4 regions of the Aquamicrobium terrae genome follow, and region 3 is predicted to be linked to each of the others. Evidence: predicted binding sites of a transcription regulator. Region 3 holds the regulator's gene; each other region holds the start of a gene.

Region 1 (2,197 bases), 350 kb from region 3:
GCGAGCGCGCCGTGTGCAGGCGCCCGGCGGCCGGGCCGATCAGCTCGGCCAGCCGCGCCTCGATGTTCATGTGGATGTCTTCGAGCTTGGTGGAAAAGGCGAACTTGCCGTCCTCGATCTCCTTGAGGATGGTCTCGAGGCCATCGGCGATCTTCTTGCTGTCGTCGGTCGAGATGATGCCGGTCTTGGCCAGCATCTCGCTGTGGGCGAGCGAGCCCCTTATATCCTGCGCGTAGAGCTTGCGGTCATAGCCGATGGAGGCGTTGATCGCTTCCATGATCGCGGCGGGACCCGAGGCAAATCGTCCGCCCCACATCTGGTTGCTGGCCTTCTTGTCGCTCATCGCTATAACCCGTGTCCGGAGCAGTTGATAAAATGGCAGACGGCAGAAAACTTTTTCCCACCCCGCGCCTGATCCTGGCGGCCCTCGTGGCCGGAGCCGCAGCCGGCGCGCTCGCGGTATATGTCAGCGGCGGCCTTCCTGGCAACAACGCACCGGACGCGACGGCATCCGTCGCCGGACAGGATCGCGTCTGCGCCGCCAAGGCCGGGAAGGCGAAGGCGGTGGCGGCGGCCGCCACCGGCCATGTCGCCGCCATGCTGCCCGCCGATCCGCCGCAGTCCCTGGCGGCCCTCGCCTTCAGCGACCCCGATGGAAAGCCGGCTACCCTTGCCGGACACGCCGGCAAAACTGTGCTCGTCAACCTGTGGGCGACATGGTGCGCGCCCTGCCGCGCCGAAATGCCGGCGCTGGACGAGCTTCAGCAGAAGATGGGGGGCGACAGGTTCGAAGTCGTGGCGATCAATGTCGACACCGGCAACGACGACAAGCCGAAGGCCTTCCTCGACGAAATCAAGGTCTCGAGCCTCGCCTACTACAGCGACCACACAATGGGGGTGTTCAACGATCTGAAGTCGAAGGGCCTCGCCCTCGGCCTGCCGGTCACCGTTCTGGTCGATGACGAGGGCTGTCTTCTGGCCCATATGAACGGTCCCGCCGAATGGTCCACGCCGGATGCATTCAAGTTTATCGAGGCCGCTCTAGGTGACGTAAAGTAAAGCTGGATTTCCCCATAATCCTTAACCGGCTTTCATCGGAACGACACGCAACTGTTGTCTGTCTGTCATATTCGCCCCATACTCCCGACCGCGGAACTTAACTCCATTCGGTCAACGAAGTATCGGGAGAAGAAGATGAAGCTTCTGGGTATCGCAGCAGGTTTCGCCACTGCACTCACTCTGTATTCCTCGGCCAGTGCCCTTGCCGCCACCCAGATAAGCTGGTGGCACGCCATGACCGGCGCCAATGCCGAGGTCGTCGACAAGATCGCCAAGGACTTCAACGCCAGCCAGAGCGACTACGAGGTCGTCCCGGTGTTCAAGGGAACCTATCCCGAGGCGCTGAACGCCGGCATCGCCGCCTTCCGCGCCGGACAGGCGCCCGACATCATCCAGGTCTTCGACGTCGGCACCGGCGTCATGATGGCCGCGCAGGGTGCCATCCGCCCGGTGGCCGAGGTGCTTGAAGGCGCCGGGCTGAAGTTCGACAAGAGCCAGTATCTGCCGGGCATCGTCGCCTATTACTCCAAGCCCGACGGCACCATGCTGTCCTTCCCCTACAACTCCTCCTCGCCGATCCTCTACTACAACAAGGACATCTTCGAGAAAGCCGGGCTCGACGTGAACAACCCGCCCAAGACCTGGAACGAGGTTTTCGAAGCGGCGAAGAAGATCAAGACCAGCGGCGCGGCCGAATGCGGCTACACCTCGACCTGGCTGACCTGGATCCATCTGGAGAATTTCGCGGCCTGGAACAACGTGCCCTACGGCACCCAGGAGAACGGCCTGGCCGGCGGCGAGGTCGAGCTGAAGATCAACGCGCCGCTCTTCGTCAACCATTTCCAGGCGATCGCCGACCTCGCCAAGGACGGCACCTTCAAATATGGCGGCCGCACCTCGGAAGCCAAGCAGCTCTTCCTCGCCGGCGAATGCGGCATCATGACCGAATCCTCCGGCGGCCTCGGCGACATCGTCAAGGCGGGCATGAACTACGGCATCGGGCAACTGCCCTATGACAGCGACGGCAACGGCCCGCAGAACACCATTCCCGGCGGCGCCAGCCTGTGGGTGATGGCCGGCAAGTCTGACGAGCAGTACAAGGGCGTCGCCGCCTTCTTCAACTACCTGTCGCAGACCG
Region 2 (2,197 bases), 280 kb from region 3:
GCTTCGACGGGGTGACGCTCGACGCCAACCGCTCGCTGGGCGACTATATCCGCAGCGGCTGGGTCGCGGGCCTCGATACCTCGAGCGTGCGCGAGACGACGATCAACGGCAATCCGGCGGCCACGGCGCGGGCGCGTGCCGAAGGCTGGCAGTTCGACGTCACCGTCATCCGCGCCGGCAGCCAGGTCTACCGGCTGCTCACGGCGGCACCCGCCGCCAGCACCTCGCTGGACAGCGTGGCCGGCGTGGTGGGGGGCTCGTTCCGCATTCTCAGCCAGGCGGAACGGGACGCGCTGAAGCCGCTGCGCATCCGCATCGTCACGGTCCGGGCCGGCCAGACCATGGGCACGCTGGCCGCCCAGATGGTCGGCGTCGACCGCAAGCTCGACCTGTTCAGGGTGCTCAACGCGCTGGCGCCGGGAGCGACCCTTTCGGCCGGCGACAAGGTCAAGATCGTCACAGACAGATAGGTGTCGGCGCGGCCCCGCGCGCGGACTGGCCCGGCTTCAGGGCGGCCGTGCCGCCGGCTGCTTTTTCAGGCGATGATGTCGGGAATGATGCGGTCTTCGAGCGTACGCAGCTTGTCTTTCAGCGCCAGCTTCTTCTTCTTCATGCGCTGGATCTGCAAGGGATCGCAGCCCGTCGCCACCATGGCGTTTATCGCGGCGTCGAAATCGGCGTGGTCCTGCTTCAAACGCGCGAATTCGAGTCGAATCTCGGCCTGTTCCTGCTCGGACATTACCTACCATATGTAAATTTCGACGCCCGCAGCGCTGCCGCGGCGGGTATCCGATCGGGCGGGGAGCGGTCCGAAAACCACCCTCTGGCAAATCATTATCACATTTTGGTCCAAGGTGGAATGCAACGCTTATGCGTTCGACAACCGCTTCGGTTGATGGCACAGTGTCATGCAGCCGTCACACATGTGGGCCGGCAATGTAGGCGACAGGGGTGGCGGCTGCAGTCGAGGAAACCATGAAAGGGAGAACCAATCATGTCTCTTGCATCCCATCTTGACGAGCTGCAGAGGAAGCATAGCGATATCGAACGGCAGATCGATACAGCCATGCAGCACCCCTCCATGGACGATCTCCAGATAGCGGATCTGAAGCGGCGCAAGCTGGCCATCAAGGACGAGATTGAGAAACTCAGGACCCAACCCACCTCACATTGACTTCCCGCCGGCCTGGGGCGTCATGCGTCCTTCAGGATGCACTGGAACGCTCCGGCACTTTGATCGAGCATCGGAAACTCCGAAACCGATTTCCCTTTTCGGCCCGATGCTCTGCGGCCGGTGATGCGACAAATGACTTGTCGGCGGCATACTGCCGCCGGCTGGCATTTCCCGCTTTTCGCCAAATTCCAGGCTCATGAGGCAGTTCCGGAACGCCGTGCGACGCGGCCGAAGGACATGATTCGACATGGGGGCCGGCATTGGGCGCATCGGCGGCATTGACAAGACCGGCTCTCTCCTCCACCTCATGGCGGAGTTTCGCGTGCCTGTCCGTCGTGTCGGTCGGCCTCAATGCGCCCGCGTCGCGGCATCCGGCACGCAGATTTGATGCAGCAGGGCCTCTGACGTATCCGGCAGGATGCGCAACGCCCAGGAATACTATCAGAGGCAGCCGGGCATGACCGGGTACTATTCCTCTCCGTTCCCGCGCCGCGCTTCGGTCGGCGTCGATGTCGGCGGCGTCATGGTCGGCGGCGACGCACCTGTCGTGGTGCAGTCGATGACCAACACCGATACCGCCGATATCGACGGCACCGTCGCCCAGGTTGCCGCGCTGCACCGGGCCGGCTCCGAGCTTGTGCGCATCACCGTGGACCGCGATGAAAGCGCCGCCGCCGTTCCGAAGATCCGCGACCGGCTGGCGCGGCTCGGCATCGACGTGCCGCTGGTCGGCGACTTCCACTATATCGGCCACAAGCTGCTGGCCGATCATCCGGCCTGCGCCGAGGCGCTGGCCAAATACCGCATCAATCCCGGCAATGTCGGCTTCAAGGACAAGAAGGACAAGCAGTTCGCCGACATCGTCGAGATGGCGATCCGCTACGACAAGCCGGTGCGCATCGGCGTCAACTGGGGCTCGCTCGACCAGGAACTGCTGACCCGGCTGATGAACGAGAACCAGGCCAAGGGTTTTCCGATGACCGCCCAGGAGGTGACGCGCGAGGCGATCGTGCAATCGGCCAT
Region 3 (2,197 bases):
CAGGAGATCGAAAGGCTGGTGCGGGACATGGTCAGTCTGGCGCGGTCGATGGTCGACGAGGCGACGCAGAGCCTGATCGTTCCCGATACGGCGCTGGCGCAGCGCGTCGTTTCCGAGGATGCCGTCATGGACAGCTTGCAGCGCACCCTGGACGACCGCGCCATCACGCTGATCGCCAAGCGCCAGCCGATGGCGCAGGACCTGCGCGCCGTGGTCGGCGCCATCCGCATGGCCGGCGATCTGGAGCGGATCGGCGACCTCGCCAAGAACATCGCCAAGCGGGTCGATGCCGTGGGCAAGTCGGCGATGCCGCGCGGCCTCGCCCGCTCCATCGAGGACATGGCCGAACTGGTGCTGGAGCAGGTGCAGGGCGTGATCGACCAGTATGGCGCGCGCAACCCTGAGGAACTGGTGCGGCTGCGCGACGAGGACGAACTGATCGACGTCAAATACACGTCGGTGTTCCGCGAATTGCTGACCTATATGATGGAGGATGCGCGCAACATCACCGCCTGCACGCATCTGCTGTTCTGCGCCAAGAATCTGGAACGGATCGGCGACCATGTGACCAATATCGCCGAAAATGCCTATTATGTGCTGACCGGCGAGCAATTGCCGGCGCATCGGCCGAAGCAGGACGAGACCGGCGTGCCAGTGCCGGCGGCCTGAGTGTTTCGAGGAGACGAGGCATGATCGCACCCCGCATCATGGTGGTCGAGGATGAGGAGCCGCTGGGCGTGCTCCTGCGCTACAATCTCGAGGCCGAGGGCTATCAGGTCGAGATCGTCACGCGCGGCGACGAGGCCGAGTTGCGGTTGCAGGAAAACGTGCCCGATCTTCTGGTGCTCGACTGGATGGTGCCGGCGATCTCCGGCATCGAACTGTGCCGGCGGCTGCGCATGCGCGAGCAGACCGAGCGCCTGCCGATCATCATGCTGACGGCGCGCGGCGAGGAGAGCGACCGGGTGCGCGGCCTCTCGACCGGGGCCGACGACTATCTGGTCAAGCCGTTCTCCATGCCCGAGCTGGTGGCGCGGGTGAAGGCGCTGCTGCGCCGGGCCAAGCCCGAGGTGCTGTCCTCGGTGCTCAAGGTCGGCGACATCGTGCTCGACCGCGAGCAGCACCGCGTCTACCGCAAGAAGAGCGAGATCAAGCTCGGCCCCACCGAATTCCGCCTGCTGGAATTCATGATGCAGCATCCCGGCCGGGTGTTCTCGCGCGGGCAACTGCTCGACAATGTCTGGGGCGAGACGATCTATATCGACGAGCGCACGGTGGACGTGCATGTCGGGCGGCTGCGCAAGGCCGTCAACACCGGTCGCATGCCGGATGTCATCCGCACCGTGCGCGGTTCGGGCTACGCCATCAGGGAAGACTGAGACGAGTCGGCGCCTTCCGTGCCCGACCTGCCCGAGGCGAAGATCTGGTGGTCGACATGGGTCAGCGCCCGCATGGCGCAGCCTTCGCGCAGCAGGGCGATCTGGTCGGGCTCGATGCTGAAGCTGATCGAGCCCGAATGATGGCCGCCGGCGGTCCTGGCGATCGCCTCGCGCAGCGCCGGCTCGATCAGGTCGAAGGCGGCCGCGTTCAGTCCGACCAGCGCCACGGGGGCGGGGTCGATGAGGGCGAACAGGCTGCCGAGACCGAAGCCCAGCGCCTCGCCGGCGATGCGGAAGGCCTGGCGCTCGGGCCCGTCCTGCGCGCGGGCGGCGTCGGCCAGCGCCCGCATTTCCGCCTCGTCTATGTCGCCGCGCGGCTCCTCGCTCTCGTCGTGGCCGCTGGCGTTGCGCCAGATGGCGTAGCTGCCGGCATAGGCCTCGATGCAGCCGCGCCGGCCGCAGCGGCAGAGCGCCCCGTCGGGGCGGTGGACCATATGGCCGAACTCGACGCCGGACGAATGGGTGCCGGTGAACATCGCCCCCTTCAGCACCAGCCCCATGCCGATGCCGTGCGACAGCAGGATGGCGATGAAGTCGTCGCGATAGCGTTGGGGGTCGCGCCAGCGCAACGCCTCGGCCATCATGTTGGAGTCGTTCTCCACCGTCACCGGCACGGAGAACTCGGCTTCGAGCAGGTCGGTGAAGGGGATGTCGGTGTGCGGCGTGATCGGGGACCACAGCATGGAACGGCCCTGCGCGTCGGTGATGCCCTGTATGGCCAGCACGATGCGCAGCACCGGCCGGCCCTCGCGCGCCTT
Region 4 (2,197 bases), 1.2 Mb from region 3:
GCGCGCCCCTGGTGGTGGCCAGCGTATAGCCGGCTTCCTTGAAGCCCTCGATATGATCGATGTCGTCCTTGCGCTTCGAGCCGGCGACCGACTGCGGCAGGAAGTAGGCCGAACCACCACCGAGAATGACCTCGGGCTTCAGATCGAAGATCTGGGTGTTGATGGCGGCCTTCTCGGCGCGGCGGCGGGTGTGGGCGAAGAGCGCGGCAGGCGTCGCGTCCTGTAGCTCGGATGTGGTGACGATGCCCACCGACTTGGACGTCTGGCGGCGCAGCGCCTCGACCAGCGTCTCGACCTTCGGATCGTCGAACGGATCGGCGGTGCGGTCGGCATAGACGCCCAGCGCGTTCACGGCGCTCTTGTGGCCGGTCATGTAGGCCGACATGGTGTTGGCGCTGTCGGTGGCGACGGCCTCGGTGGACGAGGTGCCGATGAAGGCCATGCGGTCGAGGTCGTCCATGTTGAGACGGCCGTTGGCCTTGCCCTCGGTCATGCCCCTGGACATGATGCGCGCGGCGGTGCGATGCGCCACCGAAAGACCGTCGGCGATCAGGAAGATGACGTTCTTCGCCCTGGGCTCGGCGGAGGTGCCGTAAACCTCCCAGGTCACGGTCTTTTCCTCGTCGCCGGCCTTGGCGACAACCGTGTAGGTGCCGGGCTCGGCAATCGTCACGCCTTCAAGGCGCACGGCGGAAGCCTCGACACCGTCTTCCTTCTCGATGAAAGTGGCTTCCTTGCCGAACACTTCGGCAGCCGGCTTGCCGTTGATGGTGACGCTGACATCGGAGCCGGCGACGACGCCGTCGAACTCCACCTTCAGGTCGAAGGGCGACGCGCTGAGGATCGTCGCCCGGTCGAGCGGGTAGACCGTGGCCGCGCCGGCAACGGCCGGCACCAGTACGGTCGTTGCGGTCAGGATGGCGAGCAGGCTGCGCATTGTCGTGTTCTCCGTGAACGTCGAAAGAGACCCGCTTGCTAGGGCCGGCACATTACAGCGCGATGACGGCTTTGAGACAGGCCGATGACAAAGCCGCTCCGGTTCCATTGACCTCGCTTGACAGCACAGCCGGCTTGCAACATAGATGGCGCCATTCCGAGGGGGGCGCCGCACGGCGCTGAGATGGCGAAGAGCCGGACCCTTGAACCTGATCCGGGTTATGCCGGCGTAGGAACGGAACGAGGGCCTTCGGGCAATCCTGCCAATTCTTCGCACACCTGGATCTCCATGATGACAAGTCGGGAGATCGCCATGCATTCGAAATACGAGCCTCGCCCACCGACACGGCTTCCCTTCTAGGGGCCGGCGTCCATGTCGGCTGTCTCGGCAGCGCTGCGCACCGCCCTTGTGCTGGTGGCTTCATGGCAGGCGATCGTCATCGCCTTCGCCCCGCCGCGCTACATATTGCCCACGCCGCTCGAGGTCGCGACCGCTTTCCGGCGGCAGCCGCTTTATCTTCTCGACAACGCGCTGGTGACCCTGGCCGAGATCGCCGCCGGTTTCGCGGCCGGCATGACGGCCGGCATCGCCACCGCGCTTGCCATCGCCACCTTCCCGCGACTCGGGCGCGCCGTCTGGCCGATGGTGCTGGTGCTGCAAGCCTTCCCGGTCTTCGTCATCGCGCCGCTGCTGGTGCTGTGGTTCGGCTTCGGGATGACCTCCAAGGTGGTGATGACCACGCTCATCATCTTCTTTCCAGTGGCGTCCGCCTTTGCCGACGGGCTGCGCCGCACGCCGCACGAAATCGTCGATGCCGCCGCTCTCACCCCGGCCAGTCACCGGCAGACGCTGTTCCTGCTGCGCGTACCGCTTGCCTTGCCCGCCCTGATTTCGGGCCTGCGGGTCGCAGCACCCCTTGCCCCACTGGGCGCGGTCATCGGCGAATGGGTGGGCGCCTCGGCCGGGCTCGGCTTCGTCATGGTGCAGGCCAACGCCCGCATGCAGACCGACACCATGTTCGCGGCCATGGCCGTCATCGCCGTGCTGGCGCTGGCGCTGCGGCGGGCCGTCGACCTCCTTGCCCCCCTTCTCACGCCCTGGGCGCGCGAAGGCGATTTTTCCTCCACTCCCAAGCAAAGGAAGCCAACATGATTCGACCCTGCGCGCTCGCGCTCCTGCTGTCCGTCGCCACGGCCGGGGCGGCCCATGCCGCCGACAAGCTCACCGTGATGCTGGAATGGTTCGTCAATCCCGACCACG

The links. The regulator PhoB, encoded in region 3, activates phosphate uptake and scavenging genes when phosphate is short. The targets are predictions, from matches to a motif close to TGTCATNNANCTGTCAT.
Region 1: a site for PhoB is predicted at 1,112-1,128, ahead of ugpB (sn-glycerol-3-phosphate ABC transporter substrate-binding protein UgpB). Genes of this name have one in related genera too.
Region 2: a site for PhoB is predicted at 905-921, ahead of ACVCNR_RS08700 (YdcH family protein). Genes of this name have one in related genera too.
Region 4: a site for PhoB is predicted at 989-1,005, ahead of ACVCNR_RS13090 (alkaline phosphatase). Genes of this name have one in related genera too.

What each region holds. Positions count from the first base shown of each region.
Region 1 covers NZ_JBRKLZ010000001.1:1,800,833-1,803,029, forward strand. The annotation lists gene argH (argininosuccinate lyase) at 1-343, opposite strand, end outside; gene tlpA (thiol:disulfide interchange protein TlpA) at 376-1,059, shown strand; gene ugpB (sn-glycerol-3-phosphate ABC transporter substrate-binding protein UgpB) at 1,195-2,197, shown strand, end outside.
Region 2 covers NZ_JBRKLZ010000001.1:1,723,575-1,725,771, reverse strand. The annotation lists gene ACVCNR_RS08710 (M48 family metalloprotease) at 1-470, shown strand, start outside; gene ACVCNR_RS08705 (YdcH family protein) at 536-739, opposite strand; gene ACVCNR_RS08700 (YdcH family protein) at 995-1,174, shown strand; gene ispG (flavodoxin-dependent (E)-4-hydroxy-3-methylbut-2-enyl-diphosphate synthase) at 1,632-2,197, shown strand, end outside.
Region 3 covers NZ_JBRKLZ010000001.1:1,448,232-1,450,428, reverse strand. The annotation lists gene phoU (phosphate signaling complex protein PhoU) at 1-669, shown strand, start outside; gene phoB (phosphate regulon transcriptional regulator PhoB) at 690-1,379, shown strand; gene ACVCNR_RS07355 (ROK family protein) at 1,358-2,197, opposite strand, start outside.
Region 4 covers NZ_JBRKLZ010000001.1:2,665,011-2,667,207, reverse strand. The annotation lists gene ACVCNR_RS13090 (alkaline phosphatase) at 1-937, opposite strand, end outside; TPP riboswitch at 1,087-1,189, shown strand; gene ACVCNR_RS13085 (ABC transporter permease) at 1,310-2,089, shown strand; gene ACVCNR_RS13080 (ABC transporter substrate-binding protein) at 2,086-2,197, shown strand, end outside.